DNA from 4 places in the Planococcus sp. BI3 genome. Region 3 is predicted to be linked to each of the others. Evidence: predicted binding sites of a transcription regulator. Region 3 holds the regulator's gene; each other region holds the start of a gene.
The links. Region 3 encodes Rex, which represses fermentation and respiration genes when NADH is low (regulators of the CRP and FNR family bind a similar motif). Its sites were predicted from a motif close to TTGTGAAATATTTCACAA; they were not measured.
Positions count from the first base shown of each region.

Region 1: AC1MEO_RS03715 (anion permease) is a predicted target of Rex. The motif match lies at 1,908-1,925, and genes of this name have one in related genera.
Region 2: AC1MEO_RS15065 (TIGR04053 family radical SAM/SPASM domain-containing protein) is a predicted target of Rex. The motif match lies at 2,796-2,813, and genes of this name have one in related genera.
Region 4: AC1MEO_RS08015 (cytochrome ubiquinol oxidase subunit I) is a predicted target of Rex. The motif match lies at 2,902-2,919, and genes of this name have one in related genera.

Region 1 is NZ_CM155266.1:738,637-744,413, reverse strand. It holds gene trxB (thioredoxin-disulfide reductase) at 1-253, shown strand, start outside; gene AC1MEO_RS03720 (Hsp20/alpha crystallin family protein) at 929-1,363, shown strand; gene AC1MEO_RS03715 (anion permease) at 1,989-3,413, shown strand; gene AC1MEO_RS03710 (hypothetical protein) at 3,761-4,189, opposite strand; gene AC1MEO_RS03705 (MBL fold metallo-hydrolase) at 4,703-5,680, shown strand; gene AC1MEO_RS03700 (GNAT family N-acetyltransferase) at 5,685-5,777, shown strand, end outside.
Region 2 is NZ_CM155266.1:3,000,728-3,006,504, reverse strand. It holds SAM riboswitch class I at 198-309, shown strand; gene AC1MEO_RS15075 (sulfite oxidase-like oxidoreductase) at 390-1,052, shown strand; gene AC1MEO_RS15070 (S26 family signal peptidase) at 1,184-1,492, opposite strand; gene AC1MEO_RS15065 (TIGR04053 family radical SAM/SPASM domain-containing protein) at 1,605-2,738, opposite strand; gene ric (iron-sulfur cluster repair di-iron protein) at 3,167-3,865, shown strand; gene hemY (protoporphyrinogen oxidase) at 4,098-5,507, shown strand; gene AC1MEO_RS15050 (Crp/Fnr family transcriptional regulator) at 5,560-5,777, opposite strand, start outside.
Region 3 is NZ_CM155266.1:2,087,746-2,093,522, forward strand. It holds gene AC1MEO_RS10350 (CPBP family intramembrane glutamic endopeptidase) at 1-647, shown strand, start outside; gene tatC (twin-arginine translocase subunit TatC) at 700-1,461, opposite strand; gene AC1MEO_RS10360 (twin-arginine translocase TatA/TatE family subunit) at 1,474-1,674, opposite strand; gene AC1MEO_RS10365 (redox-sensing transcriptional repressor Rex) at 1,765-2,397, opposite strand; gene AC1MEO_RS10370 (ABC-F family ATP-binding cassette domain-containing protein) at 2,530-4,467, shown strand; gene tsaD (tRNA (adenosine(37)-N6)-threonylcarbamoyltransferase complex transferase subunit TsaD) at 4,848-5,777, opposite strand, start outside.
Region 4 is NZ_CM155266.1:1,564,652-1,570,428, reverse strand. It holds gene gatB (Asp-tRNA(Asn)/Glu-tRNA(Gln) amidotransferase subunit GatB) at 1-449, shown strand, start outside; gene AC1MEO_RS08030 (thioredoxin family protein) at 806-1,366, shown strand; gene AC1MEO_RS08025 (diacylglycerol kinase) at 1,456-2,370, shown strand; gene AC1MEO_RS08020 (NUDIX hydrolase) at 2,430-2,858, opposite strand; gene AC1MEO_RS08015 (cytochrome ubiquinol oxidase subunit I) at 3,062-4,408, shown strand; gene AC1MEO_RS08010 (cytochrome d ubiquinol oxidase subunit II) at 4,405-5,433, shown strand; gene cydS (cytochrome bd oxidase small subunit CydS family protein) at 5,448-5,558, shown strand; gene rlmD (23S rRNA (uracil(1939)-C(5))-methyltransferase RlmD) at 5,632-5,777, shown strand, end outside.

The sequences.
Region 1 (5,777 bases), 1.3 Mb from region 3:
CGTAGCAATCGGTCATTTGCCAAACACTTCATTTCTTAAGGGGCAAATTGAAACGGATGAAATCGGCTATATCAAAGTGAAGCCTGGTACTACAGAAACGAATATACCTGGTGTGATGGCCTGCGGGGACGTGCAGGACAAAAAATATCGTCAGGCAATCACCGCTGCAGGCACAGGCTGTATGGCGGCATTGGACGCGGAACGCCACTTGGAAGGCCAGGAAATCATGGACTGGAGCCAGACCCTGCCCTGAGCTTTGGTTAGTTCTAATTGTAAGGTTTGCAGAGACGCACAAGAAGTCCATTCTTGTGCGTCCCTTTTGGCGGTAAATAGTTAAAACTGAGAGATTTAATCCGGAAAAAACAGCAGTATTGTACAGTGAAGATATAAAGAATGGATAATCCTTGACCGCTGATCAATGTCTGGCTGATTGAAGCACTCGACTCAATAATTCTATCTTCTTTTGAGAGATCATTATAATCGACACTCTTATCACTGTTCAGAAGGGCAATCACACAAATATAGGTTCAGTTAGTAAGAATACAATGTTTTGAGAATGTTGATTCAAACAAGTAAAATGTTCCGGATCATAATCAACGACGACAAAGCATCTAAAGGTAGTATAGCTATTAGGTATGGAAACTTGATTCAACATGGAAAGCTCTTCCTTTTGGTTCATGCTTTTCCAGAAGATATTTTAAACTCTCGATTATTTGGGGAGAAGAAGAAGTGTTGACATTTATTTGTTTTGCGTTATACTTTTTTGTGATAACTGAATTTTATGAAAACATATTTTATTCCCTCGTAATACCACCTAATTTAATAGGAGGCCCGTGAGAAGGGTTAAATAAAAAAATAGGTGGTCATGAATCGATGCCATTGCAATCCGGTACCATTATAAAAATTCAAGAAAAGAGGAGATTATCTAATGAGAAAATTGTTTCCTAGTAAACGTGAGGACTTTACCCCAAGCTTGTTTGAAAGCGGATTTGAAACTGATTTATTAGACCGTTTCTTCAAAGAATCCCATTACCCGAAAGTAGACATTAAGGAAGTAGATGATGGCTACGAGTTGAAAATGGATGTGCCCGGTTTCTCCAAGGAAGATGTCAAAGTCGAATACCGCGACGGCTATCTCGAATTGCAAGGTACCCACGAGGAGAACAAGGAGACGAAGGAAGACAATGGCCATTATATCCGAAAAGAGCGATCTTATGGCTCATTTAAACGAAGCTTCTATGTAGGCGATATCGATGAAAGCAAGATTCACGGATCGTTCAAGGATGGCATGCTGCAGTTGCAGGTTCCGAAGCCGGATGAAGAAGAAGAGAAGAAAAATGGCACGCAGATTCAAATAGAATAAATCTCAGGTGCACAGTTTATATAAAATCAAACAGATTCGATATGATATTTGATTAAATAAAGCCGGATTCGGAAACTCCCAAGGTTTTCGAATCCGGCTTTTACGCGTCGGCTAGGCAATGGCGACTGGCAATCGCAAATCAAAAAAAGCCGCACTCCAAAATCATGGGGACTTCAGACTGCAGCTTTCCAAATGACATGTAGTTTATACCGCGTATTGATCAACCTAGAAGTGTCAAACTGCTCCTGCTAAGTGCAAAGTACTCTTGCAGAAATGGCAGCGATGCATTCAGCCAATCCAAAGGCTAGTATTTTCTTGACTGCCCCTTTTTAAAAGCTTGTCTTAACTCGCATTCCTTATAATCATTTATCTGGCGGAATCATCTTTTTCAATAAAACAAGATGAAGCAGATTTCTTTATACTAAGTAAGTCATCATATAATTAATAAAAAAAGTTGAATAACCTGTTTATCCAGGACAATCGGGGTACACAAATAAAGAAGAAAAAATCGGTTGTTTGGACTAATTTTGAAAAGTAATCAAACTGGTGAATTCTTTCAATAATTCACCTTAAACGAAAAAAGATAATATTTCTTGTGCAAAAAAACTTAGAAAGGAGGAGAAGGATGGCTGCTGAAAAACTGGGAGAAGTGAATTGGAAATCGCTTTTGGTTTGTGTCACCCTTGGTGTGGTTCTGTGGTTCATCCCCTCACCTTCCGGACTAGAGACGGATGCTTGGCGTTTGTTCAGTATCTTTGTTGCGACTATTGTGGCCCTAGTTATTAAACCGATGCCAATGGGAAGCACGGCCATCATTGCGCTGACTCTAATTGTTTTAACGAAAATCCTGACTTTGGAACAGTCGTTAAGCGGATTTCAAAATACGACGATATGGCTGATTGTCATCGCTTTCTTCATCTCAAGGGGATTTATTAAAACGGGGTTGGGAACAAGGATTTCTTATCTTTTTGTCCGTCAATTCGGGAAGAAGACGCTGGGGCTGTCTTATTCCATGGTACTCAGTGATTTGATACTGGCACCAGCAATGCCGTCCAATACAGCCCGCGCTGGCGGAATCATTTTTCCGATTATCCGCTCTCTTTCAGAAACATACGGATCAAGAGCGGGAGATGGGACTGAACGGCGTGTCGGAGCTTTTTTAGTCAAAGTTTCTTTTCAAGGAGATATGATTACCTCTGCTATGTTTGTAACGGCAATGGCAGCGAATCCGCTTGCTGTCCAGATTACACAGGAAATCACTGGGGAGACAATTACTTGGGGAGGTTGGGCGCTTGCAGCACTAGTGCCAGGTTTAATCAGCTTAGCCTTGATACCTTTTGTGATTTATAAACTATATCCACCCGAATTAAAGGAAACACCAGAAGCTTCTTCAATTGCAATAGAGAAATTGAAGGAGATGGGCCCGCTGAAAAAAGAAGAACGCTATATGATTGGCGTATTCGTACTACTTTTAATCCTTTGGATTTTTGGTGGAAACTTTGATATTAATGCAACTACGAGTGCTTTTATCGGACTTTGTGTGTTGCTGCTCAGCGGAGTGTTGACATGGTCTGACATAAAAAAAGAACAAGGTGCCTGGGATACATTGGTATGGTTTGCGGTTCTGGTCATGATGGCCACCTATTTGAATGAATTAGGCATGATTCCCTGGTTCAGTGAACTTATGGGGAATGCGGTAGGCCAACTGCCATGGGTATTGACATTGGTCATCCTTGCTATTGTTTATTTTTATTCACATTACTTTTTTGCCAGCAATACGGCACATGTTAGTGCGATGTATGCAGCTTTCTTATCTGTCATCGTGGCTTCAGGCGCTCCGCCGTTGTTGTCTGCATTGATTCTAGCATTTTTCTCCAACTTATTTAGCTGCTTGACGCATTATGGTGCCGGTCCAGCACCTGTCTTTTTTGGAAGCGGCTATGTCAACCAGCAGAAATGGTGGGTGCTTGGTTTTATTATTTCCATCATCCACATCATCATCTGGTTTGGTGCAGGCGGGTTGTGGTGGAAATTGCTTGGCCTTTGGTGACGGAGAGGAAGATGAAAACTATAAAATTGAGTAAGATATCAATCACTATTAAAAAAGAAATAAGTTCAAGCGATCTATTACAACTTCAGATGCGACTGGTCGCTTTATTGGACTAGAAAAGTATAAAAGTGATAGAGATTAGCAATATATCCTACGGAATTAAATTAAAAAACATGAATCCAGTAGAATACTGGATTCATGTGAAAAAGGCGACTTAAATTGTTGTCTGGCTTTAGAAGAGACAGTGTACTTACAATGCCTGTTTCTTTATTTCTTCTATGTTTAACTGCATTCGGTTCTTAAAGGCATTTCAGGAAATAGAGTGATTGACTGCTGCTCTTTACATTTTATTTTTTGGATGATAAACGTTGTTTGAGTTCTGTAAATTCTTCTTTGAACTTGCTGCGGTATGCTTCGACTTTTTCTTTTCGTTGTTCAGAACGTTCCTGCCGTATTTCCTTTTTTGCCTGTTCACGGAGTTTTTCCTCTACAGCCTGAGCATGTACTACTTCTTCCTGAATACTGCTCGCACGGTATCGCATGGTCTCTGCATCAAACTTCTCTAAAATAAGGTCATAAGATTTCGGGGACAGCTCTTGCGCAATTACCACAATTGCCACATCGCCTTCTTTCATCCGGGAGGTAATCCCTGAAATAAGATTCGATTCTTCCAAAGCTTCTTCTGAATCTTTGGCAAGCCCAACTAATGAGCCAATCCCGAATCCCAGCAACATGCCAATCGGTCCGCCTAAGATTCCAACAAGGGAACCTATCAATCCGCCTTTCCATTTTAATTATATTCCCAATTTTCAGATAAATAACCATGTATTATATTTTTCCCAGCTCACTTCGATTATAATGACCTTGATCCTCTTCTGAATGATTGGCAATCCAGAAACTGAAGGACAATTTACCCATAGCTGGACATTCCGATGTCTGGGTTAGTCGCGAATAGCACAATAAGCCAGCCAAATACTTGTTGACTGATTAGATTTTGAGTTCTCCGCTGTATTTTGCCATAGAAAAACGTTCGGAAAGTGTAGGTATTCAAATTTAACTTTTGGGAGCAGCACTATAATTTCTTTTTACTAATGGTTTTATTTCCGAGGATTAAAATTTAAAATTTATTTTATGGGAATTTTTAGTATAATGGAAATAGTTTATAAGAAGATAGCATGTCAAGTAGTTTAACAGGAACCCAAATTGAGCAATTTAGAGAAACTTCAATCAATACATAAAAAGATTCACGATATATAGCAGTCAGGATGTTTACAAAGAGACTCGAGGGAGTGTTTATTACCATGGAAACCCCAATACATACCGAGTATTTCATATTGAAAAAAATGGCGACTGGTATATTTGCTGCAATCGCCAAACCCGGGAACGGTGCATGGAGCAACGCAGGAGTTGTCGATTTAGGAACCGAACTGCTTGTGTTCGACTCATTCAATACCCCATCTGCAGCGCAAGAATTGAAGAAACAAGCCGAAATACTTACGGGAAAAAAAGTGAAATACCTCGTTAATAGCCATTATCATGGAGACCACATTTTTGGCAATCAAGCCTATAAAGAAGAAGTGATTATTTCTACAGAAGCAACCAAAGAATGGATCAAAGAGAAGAATGCGATAGGGGATATTGATACCGAACTTAGAGAAACCACACAGTACCTGGATAACCTCAAACTGCAAATTTCAACAGAGGAACATGAAGTTGTAAAGAAAAGTTTGACCAATCAATATTCGGAGATGACTAAATTATTAGCTGAGCTCCCCAGTTTACAACTCGTTCTTCCTACTCTTACGTTTGAACGAAAAATGACCATTTTTGGAACTGAGCGAAATGTTGAATTATATTGCTTAGGAGGAGGCCATTCGCCGAGTGATACATTCCTGTATGTGCCGCAAGAGAAGGCTGCCTTTATGGGAGACATTGTAACTGAAGAACTGCATCTGCCAATTTTCCAACCGGAAGAGTTTTTAAGTATTTTGCAAGAAACCAAGAAGATGGAAATAGAGATGCTACTGCCTGGACATGGAGAAGTTGGAACTACTCAACAAATCGATATCATGATTCGTTACATAACTATGCTAATTAACACAGTAAAGGACGCACAGCAATCTGATGTTTTTTTAGCTGATTTCGTTTCTGATTTTATTATTCCTGATGAATATAAAGAATGGAGAGGCGTGCAGGGAATTCAGCGCAACTTGAAAACAGTGTATAACTTTTATTCCGAGAAAAAAGAAAATCATGTAAGGGGATGACGTCTTGATATTAAAAGAAGCTAACTTTGAGATGCAATTAGAAACAGAGAGATTGATAGTAAGACCACTTAAAAAAGAAGATTTTCAAAACTGGCTG
Region 2 (5,777 bases), 910 kb from region 3:
CGCTCACCGATCATTTTAATTTTCTACATACTCCCAGTATAACGCCAGCCGAAGAGAAGCTGAATTATTTCACTAATAATCTTGTGATAAACAGAACATTTAGGTAAAATAAAGAGGAACTTCAATTAGTGAAAAGTTCCTCTATTTCCACTGACCGCTAAAACCTGATAAATCGTGCAAAAATCAAATACGCTACATCCTTATCAAGAGAGGCAGAGGGAATGGCCCGATGACGCCCGGCAACCGCCAGTTAACTTAACTGGAATGGTGCCAAATCCAACAGAACCGCGATGTTCTTAAAGATGAGGAAGAGAATTTCACCTGCAGGCCACCACTCTTCCCTTTTTCAGCGGAAGAGTTTTTTTATTTTAAGGAGTGATCAAATGAAATTGAGCAAAGCTGAACAGATTAAACGAACACGGGTACCTGTAGCAGATCCCGCACTGGCTGAACGCCTGCCGCCTGGGCAAGTCCTGACCGAGCGCTTTCCGGTCCTGACTGAAGGCGAAGTACCGGTATATGACATGGCCACCTGGACCTTGAAGATCTTTGGGCAGGTCGATAAAGAAGTTACGCTGCATTACGACGACTTATTGAAATTGCCCCAAACGACGGTGACCCGCGACATCCACTGTGTTACGCGCTGGTCCCGCTTCGATAATACATTTACAGGCGTCAGCTTTATCGACCTGATGAAAGAATTGGGTGTCACACCGAAAAGCGGCTACGTGATGCTTCATGGTGACTATGGCTACACGACCAATCTTGCGCTGTCCGACCTCGACCGGGAAGATGTGCTGCTTGCCCATTCACTTGACGGCGAGCCGCTGACTGCCAAACACGGCTATCCGTTGCGCTTCGTGGTGCCCCATCTGTATTTCTGGAAAAGTGTCAAATGGGTCCGCGGCATCGAGTTCATCGACGAAAACCAGCCCGGCTTCTGGGAACAGAATGGCTTTCACATGAACGGCGACCCGTTCCAGGAAGAGCGATTTTCCGGCGAAGACCTGGAGATTCCAGAGGACGAGTGGGAGAAAAAGGATTTCGACTGACTCCATCCAGCTGTATGATTCCAGGACAACAGCGCTGTTGCTTAGAGAGATAACTTGCATCAATTCCGAATTTTTTTTGCGTATTCTTTTAAAGAACCCATCACCCTTTTTTGCGAAGGGTGATGGGTTCTTTAGATTATAGATAAAATTTGTGGCAGTTTCTGATAATTCCACATGCCTACTAAGACAAAGACGGTATTTTCCCCCACAGAAATAGGCTCCATCGATGTATGGAAATATGCTACTACCTCTTCTATCTCAACATTTTCGGCATCCACTCTTTCAAAATACTTATCTTCTGTTAGGCCAAGACTGGTTGCCCACTCATAAAAAGTGGAAAGTTTTTTGCCGTCTACATAAACTTGTCTCTCTTGTATTTCTGCCGTTTCCCCTGGTAATCCAATGAGGTGTCCCAGCGGTTCAATGTCTTCTGAAACCATTAAGTTTTCATGTATGGACGTATCTAAATCATGATTTCCTCAATCTATCATGAAGGGAATTCTATAAAAAAAGAGCCCATCGGTGGCATTTACACCGTTCGGCTCTCTGATTTTAAGATTCTGTAGCAGTCAATTGTTTCTTTTTGCGAAGTGACTTCGGAATATAAATACAGTACGGTTCACTTTCCATATAATCTCCCGTTATATTGAATGCTCTCGATCTGGATCCCCCACATACATAACGAAATTCACATACACCGCATTTCCCTTTATACTTATCGGGATTTCGTAGATTTTGGAACACTTCTGATTCACGATAAATCGTCGCCAGGGGCGTTTGCCGTACATTTCCTGCATTTATTGGCAACAGTCCACTTGGAAAAACATCGCCGGTATGAGAAATGAACACAAATCCATTTCCGTCATTAACGCCTTTAGGTGCACGGCCGAGACCGTCTATTTGTCCGGTCTTTCCACTCATTAAAGCATCTTCATATTCAATGGTGTCATTATTAGTGGATTTTTCACGCATTTTGTTTTGAATAACTACACGACGATAATGTTGTGCAGCAGTCGTTTTTATATCAAACGGCACTCGTTTTGACAATTTATATAACCACTGTAATACTTTTTCATGTTCTACAGGTGAAATCATGTCACTCTCTTTTCCTCGTCCAGTAGGCACAAGGAAAAACACACTCCATAATACACAATTAAGATTTTCTACCATCTCAGCCATTTCCTCTAGATAGTCCACATTGTATCTTGAAATCACCGTATTGATCTGGAGAGGCATTTCTAATTCATGCAAGTAGCTGATTGCATTCATGGTTAAATCAAATGAGCCGGCTGTCCCCCGGAAAAAGTCATGAGCTTCTGCACAATGTCCATCGATGGAAAAGGCCCACCTGGATAGTCCAACGTCTTTCGCTTTTTTCATAGCTTCTTTCGTGACATTCGGCGTTGCCGAAGGCGTCATGGAAACACGTACCCCTTTTTTCACAGCATATTCGGCAATTTCAAAGACATCTGGCCGCATCAATGGATCACCGCCAGTAAAAACAAGCATTGGATTATTCATATCATAGATATCATCAATTAATTTTTTACCCTCATCCAGCGTTAACTCACGGGGATCACGAAAGTATTGAGCCTCAGCTCTACAGTGTATACATTTCAACTCACAGGCGCGCGTCAACTCCCAAATAACGATGAAAGGATTTTCATTGTAATCTTGAGAAAACATTCTAGGACCTCCTAATTTAATTATCAGAGTAAGTATAGAATTCATTTGCGGTACTGTATGTGATATATTTCACACTTTTTGAATCTCCATCTAGAATACGCCATCGGATAAACGCAAATTACCGGCTCCAATCCTTCCAGGGGCGCAACAAACTTCTATTATTACCCTGAAAACCTAATCCTTCAGTTCTAAGTGCGTTTGTACAAATGAATCATCATATTCTTCACCTATTTAAATTTCATTTCATTTGCTGATTGATGATTCAGGCGTGCGGAATGGAAAAGCGCGAAAAGTAGTGCCTATCCAAAAATCCTTTTTTGAAAAAGAAAAACAGAAAGTGTGATATGCGTCACTAACAATTTTTTTTGTTCCGTTATGATTGGAATGTACAGAAGAAAGCGACCGACAATTCAGAGGAGGAAAAATAAATGATGACTCTACCCATTTCTACTAATACTTTGGTAAAAGAGATCGTAAATGAATTACCCAAATCGAGTGATGTGTTCAAGCGTTTTCGTATAGATTTTTGTTGTGGCGGCAACATTTCATTAATGGCTGCAGCAGATGAACAGAATGTAGATGTATCCACCTTATTAGATGAATTAACTATTGTTTTTGAAAATAGTACGCCTGCGGATAAGAATATGGATGTTTGGTTGGAATCCGACACTGAAACCATCATCAACCATATAACGGAAAATATTCATCGGCCATTGATGACAGAGTTAGCTGAGCTTAGCCCATATGTAACTAAAGTTTTTAAGGTACATGGTGAATCCCGTCCAGAACTAGTTAGAGTTAAAGATTTATTTTATGAATTTAAGAGAGAAATGATTGAGCACTCTGCTAAAGAAGATACAATCGTCTTCCCCTTAATAAGAAAGCTGGCAGACAACTCAGTCGAAAATCTAGAAGAGACCGTCAACTATATTAGAGAACTTGAAAAAGAACACGACCATGTTGGCGCTATTCTAAAAGAACTTAGAGAAATCACATCTGATTTCACGCCGCCAGTTGACGCATGTGGAACTTATCGTCTCGTATACAAACGCCTTGAATTGCTTGAAGGAGAAACTTTCATGCACGTCCACTTAGAGCAGAATATTCTTTTCCCAAGATATATTTAATAATCCTCTTTAAAAGGCTGCAAAAAATTAGCTGATATTCCATCAAAATCTCAGGGAACTGATGGGAATGGAGGCTTCTTTTTTTAGTCTTCCGGTGACAGGTAAGGGAGTACGGAGGGTCTTCTTAAGTTATTGAAGACGCCACACCTTTCGTGCTTCTTCCTGCGTCCGGAAACTATTGCAGTCAAATAAATTGATCGTAAATGGAAAAAATCAAAAGGACTGATATTTTATGGGCAAACAAAAGAATATCGTTATTGTGGGAGGAGGAATTGCTGGACTTACAGCATCTTATTATTTGCAAAAAGAAATAAATGAGAAGCAACTTCCCTATCAAATCAAGCTCATTGAAGCGAGCGGTCATCTTGGGGGCAAAATTAAAACAATTAAGAAAGATGGCTATATGATTGAACGGGGTCCAGATTCCTTTTTAATCAGAAAACAGTCTGCGGCACGCTTAGTGAAAGAGGTAGGTTTGGAGCATGACTTAGTTAAAAATGGAACGGGGCAATCCTTTATTTTGGTGAAAAACAAACTTCATAAGATGCCAAGTGGTTCATTTATGGGGATTCCAACTGAAGTGAAACCATTTTTATTTTCCGGTCTTTTTTCCACTAAAGGAAAATTACGGGCTTCCTGTGATGTAGTTTTACCAAGAGGTGAGCAAGCAAGCGACCAATCGCTAGGTGAATTTTTCCGGAGACGATTTGGTGATGAATTAGTCGATAATCTTGTAGAGCCTCTTCTTTCTGGTATCTATGCTGGAGATATCAACAAATTAAGCTTAATGGCAACCTTCCCCAATTTTTATCAACTGGAACAAAAACATCGCAGTCTTATTCGAGGTTTACAAATTTCAATGCCGAAAAAGGAAAAAACCAAAAAGTCAAAACCAAGCATGTTTTATAGTTTAAAAAACGGACTGCAGTCATTAGTGGAAGCCGTCGAAGAGAAACTGGAAGATGGTACTGTGATGAAGGGCGTTTCTGTAGAGAAGATCGAACGAAAAGACAGTAAATACTATCTGCAATTAGAAAATGGTGATAGTTATATAGCGGATGCGGTCATATTAGCCACTCCAGCATTTGCTATGCAAAAGATGTTTCACCAACATAAGTTCATGGTTCCAGGAAATGAATTGGCACCACCATCTTCTGTGGCAAATGTAGCTTTGGCATTTGACGGTTCAGTCATACAAAAAGATTTGGATGGGACTGGGTTTGTGGTTGCTAGAAATAGTGACTATCGAATCACTGCATGTACATGGACTCATAAAAAATGGCCAATAATGACAACACCAAAAGGCAAAGTGCTTTTACGGTGTTTCTTAGGGAAACCAGAAGATCAAGGTGTAGTTGATTTATCAGATCAAGAATTGATCGACATTGTAATGAATGATTTGAGCAAACTCATGAATATAACTCAGAAACCAGAATTTTCAGTCGTCACAAGATGGGCAAATGCCATGCCGCAATATACGGTTGGGCATACTGACAGGCTTAATAAGTTGATTGGGCAAATGAAAGAGGAAATTCCAGGGGTATATTTGGCCGGAGCGTCTTATCGTGGGATTGGTATTCCAGATTGCATCGATCAGGGTGAAGCTGCGGTTGCCAGTGTCCTTCAATATTTAGAATCCTAGAAAGTAAATCCATGGGGTGTACTTTCTGGGATTGTTGTTTTTAAACTAACGCTTACACCAATTCTTCCAATCTTTTCTTATTGACGACTAAGTCACCTTTGGCATTAGTTGTAATTATTTTCAACTTTTTAAGTTGGCTTAAAGTTCTGCCGACCGTTTCTCTGCTGGAGCCTATCATATTGGCTAATTGCTGATTGGTGAAGTGTGTATGGAGTGTAATGCACTCTTGATCTAGCTTGCTGCCATGGGTATTCAATAACCGCAATAACA
Region 3 (5,777 bases):
AAGGCATGGACCGTGCAGCTGCCGGCGCCGCTACATCAGGCTGGCTGATTTTCCTGACCATGGGCATCGGCTTTGTTCTTACGCTCCTCGTGATTTTCCGGGACAAGCGCTTTTTTGATATCTGGAAAGGCAAGAAATCCAGCGTCTTCATGTCAGTCGTCTGGGGCTTTCTTGGCTTCTTGCTGTTGCTGATCGGGCAATCGATTGCCGCTTTAATTGAAATGAAGTTTCTCGGCATCGAGCCAGGCTCTGATAATACTGCTTCATTAGTCAACATTGCTGAAGCGGTGCCGCTCGCTATCGTTTCAATCGTATTGTTTGGACCGATTCTTGAAGAACTGGTCTTCCGCCGTGTGTTGTTTGGTTCACTCAACCAAACAACCAATTTCTTTTTCGCGACAGCAATCAGTGCTTTAGTGTTCGCTTTGATCCATTTCGACTTTACGCACTTGCTGCTGTACTTCACTACCGGATTGATCTTGGCGTTTTTATACCAGAAAACGAAAAGCATCATCACACCGATCATCGCCCATATTTGCCTGAACGGCTATGTCATGCTGATTCAGCTCAATATGGATAAGATTTTAGAGTTCCAAAAACAGATGGAAGAACTTCAATCTGCAGGATTCTTCTTCATCTTCCAATGACCATCAAATAAGAAAAAACCTTCCCCGATCTAATTCGGTGGAAGGTTTTTTCTTATTCGATCGGTTGTTGTTCTTCGATAATTTGCTGCTGTTCAGCTTTAAGGAACTTTCGGTAGCCGATTTTGGCGATGATGACACTGAATTCGTACAGCACGATCAATGGCAAGGTCACAATCATATGCGAAACGATGTCCGGCGGGGTGATGAACGCCGCGATGACCACCAATCCAAGATAGGAATACTTGCGGTATTTCGTCATCAGCATCGGTGTGATGATGCCAAGTCTGGTCAAAAACAGCATCAGCACAGGCAACTGGAAAATCAGGCCGAACGGCAGCGTGATCTGGAACAGGAACTGAAAGTATTCATTGATGCCGATGGTCTCCTGTATATCCATATTATCGGAGATATTCAACATAAATCCGATGACGTAAGGAAACAGGATCAAATAGGCAAACGCGATCCCCCCAAGAAACAACAGCAGGGAAAACGGAATATAACTTAACGTTGCTCTCCGCTCTTTATCGAGAAGTCCTGGACTGATGAATGCCCAAAACTGATACATGATCAAAGGGGACGTGATGATCAACGCTAAAATCATCGTGACCTGCATGAAAATCTTCAGCGGATCTGTAATTTTAAACGCGTTCAAGGTAAGGTCTCTTGCTTCTTCCGTGTATTGCAAATATTGAATCAAAGGCTGGGCAATAAAAAAGCTGACAATAAGGGCCAATATAAAGAAAACGACTACAATGGTCAGCCGTTTTCTCAATTCAACTATATGTTCAACTAAAGTCATGTCTTTTTCTGTCATCAGACAAACATCCTATCGTATTTCCTTTTGCTCATCTTTCTTCTTCAGTTCTACTTTTTTATCGTCGTCTTCATCGTCTACAAGTCCCTTTGTAGCGTTTTTGAACTCACGCAAAGACGAACCGAATGCTTTTCCAAGTTCCGGCAGCTTTTTAGGGCCGAAAACTAGCAAGGCAACAACACCGATAATGATGATACTCATTGGACCTGGCATACGTGGCACCTCCTGTATTATGGCTCTATTTTACATCATTGCAGCTGTTTTGGCTATTTGGAAAGGGCGTAAAAATGTGAAGGTTTTAAGTCATTGCTGTTTGATCTGATAAATCAATGTCTGCAATTCAACTGACAGGTCGATGGTCTGGACACGGATATGGTCGGGCACTGAAATACGCACCGGCGTAAAATTCAAAATCCCTTTGATATCGGTCTTCGCCAAACGGTCTGTCACTTCCTGTGCGGATCGTGACGGCACTGTCAAAATGACCAGTTCCACCCCATACTCTTTGATTTTCTCTTCGATTTTATCAGGATGGTACGTATTGATGTCGCTGATCTTTTCGCCTTCGAGTGGGCTGTTCGAATCGAAGGCCACAATGATTTTCGTGTTGTGGTTGCGATGGAAATTATACTTTAAAAAGGCACTGCCGAGTCCCCCAACACCAATCAGCGCTACATTTGTAGCTTCGTCCTGATCCAATGTCTTCCGGAAAAACAGCAGCAGCTCCTGTACATCATAACCATAGCCTTTTTTTCCAAGCGCACCCAGATGGGAAAAATCACGGCGGATGGTGGCAGAATCAATTTTCATTGCTTCGCTCAATTCCTGCGAGGAAATCCGTTTTTGTCCGGCATTCGCGAAGTTTTGAAGGAAACGGTAATACAGCGGAAGCCTTTTGGTCGTGGCTTGCGGAATTTTTGATGGCTCATGTAACATACGCTTTCGCATCCTCCTGAGGTGTTGTCAAATCGCTTTCATCTTACAATAGGAGACTTGATATGTAAAGGCTTGCGCAATTGCGAACAACTGTCCCATCAGCTACACTTAAAGGGAATAGAGGTGACCTACATGATTGTTTTACAAGTAAATCAAGTCTATAAATCATTTGGTGCGGAAGAGATCCTGTCGGGCGTCAAATTGGAAGTACAGCACCGTGACCGCGTAGCATTGGTAGGCCGTAACGGTGCAGGAAAATCCACATTGCTGAAAATCATCGCCGGTGAAATGTCCCACGACAGCGGGGACATCAGCATGCCGAAAGATTTGACGATCGGCTACCTGGAACAGCAGACCAATTTAGAGTCGGACGCCACCGTTTGGGATGAAATGATGACCATTTTCCATCATTTCCGTGAACAGGAAGCGCAGCTTCGCCACCTGGAAGCACAGATGGCCGAACCTGACATATACAATAATCCTGCAGAAAACGATAAAGTTATGAAGGAATACGACCTGCTGCAGAATGACTTCAAGGACGCAGGCGGCTATCAATACGAAGCGGATACACGGGCCATCCTAAACGGCATGAAATTCTATCCGGATGACTTCAACAAAAAAGTAGTGTCGTTATCCGGCGGCCAGAAAACGCGCTTGATGCTGGCGAAGCATCTTCTCAGTAAGCCCCAACTGCTGATTCTCGATGAGCCGACCAACCACCTGGACATCGAAACGCTAAGCTGGCTGGAGAACTACCTGAAGAATTACCCGGGTGCTTTGCTGATTGTTTCCCATGACCGTTATTTCCTTGATCAAGTTGTGACGCTGGTCTATGAAGTTTCCCGCCACCGCGTCAAAAAGTATACCGGCAACTACAGCCGATACTTGGACGAAAAAGCTAAGCAATACGAATTGGACCAAAAGCAATTCGAGAAACAGCAGGGTGAGAAAGCCAAGCTGGAGGATTACGTTCAGCGCAATCTGGCGCGGGCTTCAACGACTAAAATGGCACAAAGCCGCAGGAAGACCCTCCAGAAAACTGATTGGATGGATGCCCCCGATGGCAATGAAAAATCAGCCCGCTTCGGCTTCACCATCGACAAGCAAAGCGGCAATGACGTTTTGAGTGTCCAGTCGCTGAAGATTGGCTATGCCAGCAAACCAGTTTCTGAGAATGTCTCATTCAAGCTGTACCGCCAGGAAAGCTTGGCGCTGGTCGGCCCGAACGGCGTCGGCAAATCAACTTTGCTGAAAACCATCATAAAAGAGCTGGAGCCGCTCGATGGCGACATCCATTACGGCACCGGCATTCAATTTGGCTACTACGACCAGGAACAGGCCAATTTAAAAGGCAATAAGCCCGTCTTGAACGAACTTTGGGATGATTATCCCCTCATCAATGAAAAAGACATACGCGGCATCCTGGGACGTTTCCTGTTTACCGGCGACGATGTACTGAAACCGGTCTCTACACTTTCAGGTGGCGAGAAGGCACGCGTTGCCCTTGCCAAACTGATGATGCAAAAAGCCAATGTTCTGTTGCTCGATGAACCAACCAACCACTTGGACCTCGACAGCAAGGAAGTGCTCGAGAATGCTTTACTGGATTATCCAGGCACCTTACTTTTCGTATCACATGACCGTTACTTCATGAACCGGATCGCCACCAAAGTCATCGAACTTAGACAGGACGGCACAACCGAATACCTGGGTGACTACGATTATTACGTGGAGAAGAAGCTGGAAGTTGCTGAACTCAAGGCTCTTGATGAAGCCGGTTCGGTTACCGAAGTGAAAAAAGCTGCAGCTGCCGCTTCCACTTCGCAGATTGATAAGGAAGCGAAAAAACTGGAACGCCAGCTCGTCCGCCAATCTGAAGAAGTCGAACAGGCTATGGAAAAATTGGATTTGCAGATTAGCGAAATCGAAGAGCAATTATGCGAACCGGAAATCTTCCAGAATCACGAGCGCGTCCTGCCGCTTCAAAACCAATTGGAAAGCTTGAAAGCAGCTCACGAAGAAACGATGACCCAATGGCTTGAACTTCAGGAAAAAATTGAAAGTATTTAATTTAGACCGGCTATTTCTATAGCCGGTTTTTTGGTCTCTATATATAGGTCAATAGGTTTTTGTGAAATATTTATTTCCACAGATTTCTCCACAATCCTTCGCTTGTCTAATCAACTGTCAACAGACTTTTGCACATTATCCACAGGTCAATGAAATGTTATCCACATAGTTTTCCACTCTAAAGCACACAATATATAGGATAACCACCTTTTACCCCCTAGTTAGTAACAGCTTATTCACAAATTGTGCATAAGTACAAATGTTCTCTATTGACAGATCAATTTTGTTTTTGACTGTGAAAGTCTGAATTTTATGGTAAAAAAAAGCAAGTAATTTCACACATTTCAGAGTTCCTGAAATGATGAAATTACTTGCTTCTATTAAATCCATGATATTAAAGGCATGCCCGGCCGACCATTCATGGCCATTGTGCCATAAAGTTCTTTTTCATACATAAGGGTTCCTGCTGCGGCAATCATCGCCGCATTATCAGTACACAGATGCAAGGAAGGAATATAAAATGGAATGTCCTTTTGCTTGAATGCTGCTTGCAATGAGTTCCGCAATCCTTTGTTCGCTGCAACTCCACCTGCTGCAATCACTTGACGAACCTTGTATTCCTCAGCTGCACGCACAGTTTTTCCAGTAACCACTTCCACTACACTGTTCTGGAACCCGGCAGCCACATGCTCAGGAGCAACCTCTTCCCCGCGCTGTGCTGCATTGTGCATATAGTTCAATACGGATGATTTCAATCCACTAAAGCTGAAGTCATATGAGCCTTCTTCCAGCCAAATTCGCGGAAATACTACCGCCTTATCACTGGCATGCGCCAAACGGTCAATATGCGGACCGCCTGGATATGGCAAATTCAAGGTCCGGGCGACTTTATCGTAGGCTTCACCCGCTGCATCGTCGCGAGTTTCGCCGATTACCGTAAAATCTCCATGCTCTTTCATATAGATCAATTCAGTATGTCCGCCTGAAATGACCAACGCAAGAAGAGGAAATTCCATTTCCTGTTCCAAGCGGTTCGCATAAATATGCCCCGCTATATGATGAACACCAACGAGTGGCAGCTGGTGCGCAAAAGCAAAGGCTTTTGCAGCGTTGACGCCGATCAGCAAAGCTCCAACCAATCCCGGGCCTTCAGTGACCGCCACTGCATTCAGTTGATGCGGTTCCATTCCTGCCAGCTGCAACGCTTCTTCAATGACCAAGGTGATTTGTTCCACATGATGTCTTGAAGCGATTTCCGGCACTACGCCACCAAAGCGTTTATGGCTCTCAATTTGAGAAGCCACAACATT
Region 4 (5,777 bases), 520 kb from region 3:
TTGAAGCGACAGTAGCTGCTGGCGCTGACGCAAAACTTGCTTCCAACTGGCTGATGGGGGAAGTATCCGCATATCTGAATGCTGAGCAGAAAGAGCTGGAAGATACGGAATTGACTCCTGAAGGCTTGGCTGGAATGATCAAGCTGATTTCTGATGGCACGATTTCATCTAAAATCGCCAAGAAAGTCTTTAAGGAATTGATTGAAAAAGGCGGCGACGCGAACAATATCGTCAAAGCAAAAGGGCTTGTCCAGATTTCGGATGAAAACACATTGCGTGAGTTCGTCACAACGGCACTCGACAGCAACCCACAATCGATTGAAGACTTTAAAAACGGCAAAGACCGCGCAATCGGTTTCCTTGTCGGGCAGATCATGAAGCAGACAAAAGGGCAGGCAAATCCGCCATTGCTCAATAAAATCCTTCTTGCAGAAATTGCAAAAAGATAAGAAATGCTTAAGCTATGCAAAAGGATGGTCCATTATGGGCCATCCTTTTTTTTATGAGCAGTAAAAGTGAAAGGGCGATTATGTTTTCAAAACATGATTATATCGACTGATTGTCCTAACAGGAACTAAATATGATCTCGAGTCGTCTTTAAATCGATGGTTCTTTTTGAGTGCTAGTAACGCTGTAAATTGCTGTTTCTGCATCTCAGCCTTGAAGACTAGGCTATAGAACAGTAAACTGGTAATAATGAGATATTTCGAGCAATGGATTTTTTATTCGCCATTTTTTGAAAGTCTATCCAACCGGACTTTTCGGCCCATTGGCCAGTAAAGCAGGGCAAAGGAGAAGTGATCGTATGATGACCGAACAGGAATACTTTGAAAAAGGCATTACCCTCGAAAGCTATATGGCTCAAATGGAGTCGAATCAGCAAAAGTCCTACAGCGTATATGAAAAGTTTGAATTGCCGGAAGATCCAGGTTTTATGGCTTTGCTGAAAGACAAAAAGCCTCATATCTTGGTTATCACTGAAGACTGGTGTGGGGATGCCATGATGAATAATGCCATTTTGCGAAAAATTGCAGATGCGGCTGAATTGGAGGTTCGTTGCGTATACCGTGATGAAAATTTGGAATTGATGGACCGTTACTTGACGAATGGCGGACGGTCAATCCCAAAATACATCATCCTTTCAGAAGAGGGCGATGTCCTGGCTGATTGGGGACCGAGAGCGCCTAAAGTGCAGCGTTTTGTTGATGAGAAAAAAACGGTGCTGCCAGAGAAAGATGATCCGCAATACGAGCTTCACGTAAAAACGGTAATTGGTGAAATATCGGATGGTTTTGTCTATAATGCTGATTTCTGGCAAATTGTCTATGAAGATTTACAGCAGGTATTTGAAAAAGCATTAAAATAAGTGGATTATCCACCCTAGAGAAAAGACAGGCCAATTGCTTGGATTTATCCTGTCTTGCCTTTACAGAAAGTCCAGAAAGGCTGAATCTGATGAAACGTGCACGTATTATCTACAATCCTACTTCCGGCCGTGAGCTATTCCGTAAACACCTGCCCGAAGTATTGGAGAAAATGGAGAAGGCAGGCTATGAAACTTCCTGTCATGCGACAACTTGTGAAGGCGATGCGATTCAGGCTGCGAGAGTGGCGGTAGAACGGAAGTTTGATTTGGTGATTGCTGTCGGTGGAGACGGTACGTTAAATGAAGTCGTCTCGGGAATCGCTAAATTTGAGGACCGTCCAAAAGTCGGCCTTATTCCTATGGGCACGACCAATGATTTTGCCCGTGCTGTCCATATTCCCCGTGATATCAACAAAGCAGTGGATATCATCCTTAAAGGGGATTCAATCCCGGTGGATATCGGCCTGATGAATGACGACCGTTATTTCATTAATATTGCAGGCGGCGGAAGGCTCACAGAGCTGACCTATGAAGTGCCGAGCAAACTGAAAACCGTGCTTGGGCAAATGGCGTACTATTTGAAAGGCATTGAGATGCTGCCTTCGATCCGCTCTTCCCGTGTCCGGATTGAATACGATGGCCAGGTCTTTGATGACAGTGCCATGATGTTCTTGATCGGATTGACCAATTCTGTCGGCGGCTTTGAAAAACTGGCTCCAGATGCCAGCATCAATGACGGTAAATTCACCTTGTTGATTTTAAAAGAGCTTAATATGGCGGAGTTTATCCGAGTGGCCTCACTGGCTTTGCGCGGTGAGCATTTATCGGACCCGCATGTGATTTATGCAAAAGCCAGTAAAATTACAGTGACGACAGAAGAACGGGTGCTGCTGAATTTGGATGGAGAGTACGGCGGCTTGCTGCCGGCCGTATTCGAAAACTTGGCTGGCCATATTGAAATGTATGTCCCGATAGATTCGCTAAAAGAAAACGACCGCAAATAAAAAGCTGGAAAATGGAGAAGGCTCCATTTTCCAGCTTTTTAAATTTCAGCAGATCGCTTTTAGAGCAACTCAATCGCTTTGTCCTGTTCAGCTGCAAGTTGTGGCAGATCTTTAATCGGTTCCCAGCGGAACAGCAACGTCATGCCATTGTCCCGGCCTTGGCTTTTGATGGTATGTTCAAACTGGTCGATCGGTTCACCTGTGTATTCAAATTGAAAGATGTTCCGTTCATACGCTTTGTCCTGATGTTCAGGATAATAAGTATACTTGTGGATTTTTCCGACGAAATCAAGAACTTCGCGAGGCAATCCTGTTTCTTCTTTGACTTCTCTGTATAATGCATCGATCAACAGTTCGCCGTCTTCGATGGTACCGCCCGGCACTTGCAGGCCAACTTCCGGTTCTCCTTTGTATTCGAATACAAGCAATTCACGATTTTCCTCATCGCCTCTTGTGATATACGCAAATACTTTCCGTTTTGTCCTCATGATGCCTCACCCTTTTTCTTTATTGTTTATAGAATACTAAAAATTGAGAAAAATTTCAATTCTTTTTGCTCCATCTTTGTCACAGCTTATTCAAAGTTTGAACACAATACAAGGCTTAGGAGACGTTTTGGAAAGTAGGTTTGATGTACAATAGGGACTATAAGACACTAAGAATCATACGTTTGCAAAAGGAGACGAGTAAATTGGAATTTCAAGATCCAGCTTTCCTGAGTCGCATTCTAACGCTATTGACTCTATCATTCCATATTCTTTACGCAACAATAGGTGTAGGTGTTCCTCTCATGATTATGATTGCCCAATGGGTGGGCATCAAGAAAAAAGATGATCATTATATTTTAATGGCTCGCCGTTGGGCGAGAGGCTTTGTTATCACGGTTGCGGTAGGTGTCGTAACCGGTACAGCAATCGGCCTGCAGTTATCGCTGTTATGGCCAAACTTTATGCAACTGGCGGGCAATGTCATTGCTTTGCCGCTCTTTATGGAAGTTTTTGCATTTTTCTTCGAAGCCATTTTCCTAGGAATCTATCTCTACACATGGGATCGCTTCGAAGATCAGCGGAAGCATTTCCTGATACTTATCCCGGTTGCAATTGGTGCAGCTGCGTCATCGGTTTTCATTACCATCGTCAACGCCTTCATGAATCAGCCTCAAGGCTTTGAAATACTGAACGGTGAAATGGTCAATGTCAGTCCGCTGCTTGCTATGTTCAGTCCGGCGGTGCCGACAAAAGTGGCACACGTCATGGCCACGGCATTCATGACCAGTGCCTTTGTGCTGGCTTCCATTGCAGCGCTGCGCATGTTGGGCGGCTCCAACCACATCTATCATAAGAAAGCTTTATTCCTGACCATGAAACTGGGGCTGGTATTCGCGATTGCGACAGCCTTGATCGGTGACTTCTCCGGAAAATATTTGGCAGAGTACCAGCCGGAAAAATTGGCGGCTGCCGAATGGCATTTTGAAACTGAAGAGGATGCTGGCTTGATCCTGTTCGGTATTCTGGACGGGGAAGAGGCGAAATATGCCATCAAGATCCCTTACGCACTGAGTATCCTGGCGCATAGCGATCCGTTTGCGGAAGTGACGGGGCTCAATGAATTCCCGGAAGATGAAAGACCGCCGCTGTGGATCCATTACCTTTTTGATACGATGGTCATGATCGGCATGTGGCTGGCATTCTTCTCATTTGTCTATGTCGTAGCTACTTGGCGCAACTGGGCATTTGTTCGGGCCAGATGGTTCCGCTGGCTGATAGTGGCTGGAGGGCCGTTAGCGCTCATCGCCATTGAAGCTGGATGGTGGTTCACGGAAGTGGGGCGCCAGCCTTGGATTCTCAGAGGCTATATGACGGTAAGCGAAGGAGCGACCACCAGCGGCAATATCGATCTGATGATTATTTTATTCGCTGGCTTATATATTGTTCTTGGTATCGGGACAGGTGTTGTCCTCACCCGGATGTACAGACGCAACCCGGTTGAAACAGAATTGGCAGCACGCGAAAAAGGCAAAGGCGGTGAAGAACAATGACTTTAGAGATTATTGGCATATCCGTTCTTTGGCTGTTTCTGTATCTGTATGTCATTGTGGCGTCGATCGACTTTGGCGCCGGCTTCTTTAATGCCTATAGCTCGTTTGTCGGCAAGCAGCATATACTGACCGGTGTGATCCAACGCTATTTGTCGCCGGTCTGGGAAGTTACCAATGTATTCTTTGTGTTCTTCTTTGTCGGGATCATCGGATTTTTCCCGCAGACTGCTTTTTACTACGGCACAACCTTGTTAGTTCCAGCCAGTCTGGCATTGATCCTGTTGGCGATACGCGGTTCCTATTACGCGTTTGCCACTTACGGGGCTAAAATTAATCATAGAGGCTATATCTATATGTACGGCTTGTCCGGATTATTGTTGCCGGCAGCCTTGTCACCGGTGCTGGCCATGTCCGAAGGCGGCTTTATCTTTATGGATAACGGCCAGCCTTACCTGGATTACTGGGCATTGTTCACAAGTCCTTTAATGTGGAGCATCGTGGTCTTGAGCTTAACGGCAGTCCTCTACATCTCGGCTGTCTTCCTGACCTGGTATTCCGCTAAAGCTGGGGATGCCAAAGCCACCAATTTGATGCGCAAATATGCGCTGGTCTGGGCAGGTCCTGCTATTGTCACGGCAACCGGCATCATCTACGAACTGCGCGGACACAATCCTGAGCATTATGCGCGCATTCTGGACTTATGGTGGGCATTCGCGATTTCGTTCCTGCTGTTTGCCGGAACGGTCTACCTGATATGGAAAAAACGCCATTACGGCTGGGCTTTCATTTTATTGATGGGGCAGTTCTTCACGGCCTTCTTCGCATACGGGGCATCGCATTACCCATATTTGCTGTATCCGTATTTGACGATCTATGACAGCTTTACGAATGAAGCCATGGCAATCGCATTGATCATCGCGTTTATCGCAGGTCTTTTCCTGCTGCTGCCATCGCTTTACTTATTGTTCCGCTTGTTCTTGTTCGATAAGGATTACATCGAAGGCAAATCGGATTACCACGCATAGAGGAGGCATTATCGATGCAAGATTTCATGATATTTTATGCACCATTTCTGGTATTGTTCGGAGCCATTATTTTTGGTTTCTGGTTCTCCCTGAAAGACGGTCCCGTAACGAAAGATCGGGACTAAGAACGCGTGCAGGCTTTTGCCTGCCGCGTTTTTTTGTTGTATGATAGTTAGATGTGAAATGGAGTGAATATTTTTGAAACCAGTAAATAAAAATGACCGGATAACGGTCCATGTAGAAGACTTGACGCATGACGGCGCAGGCGTAGCAAAAGTGGAAGGCTATCCGCTGTTCATCCCTGGCGCTTTGCCCGGGGAAGATGTTATTGTCCATGTCCTTAA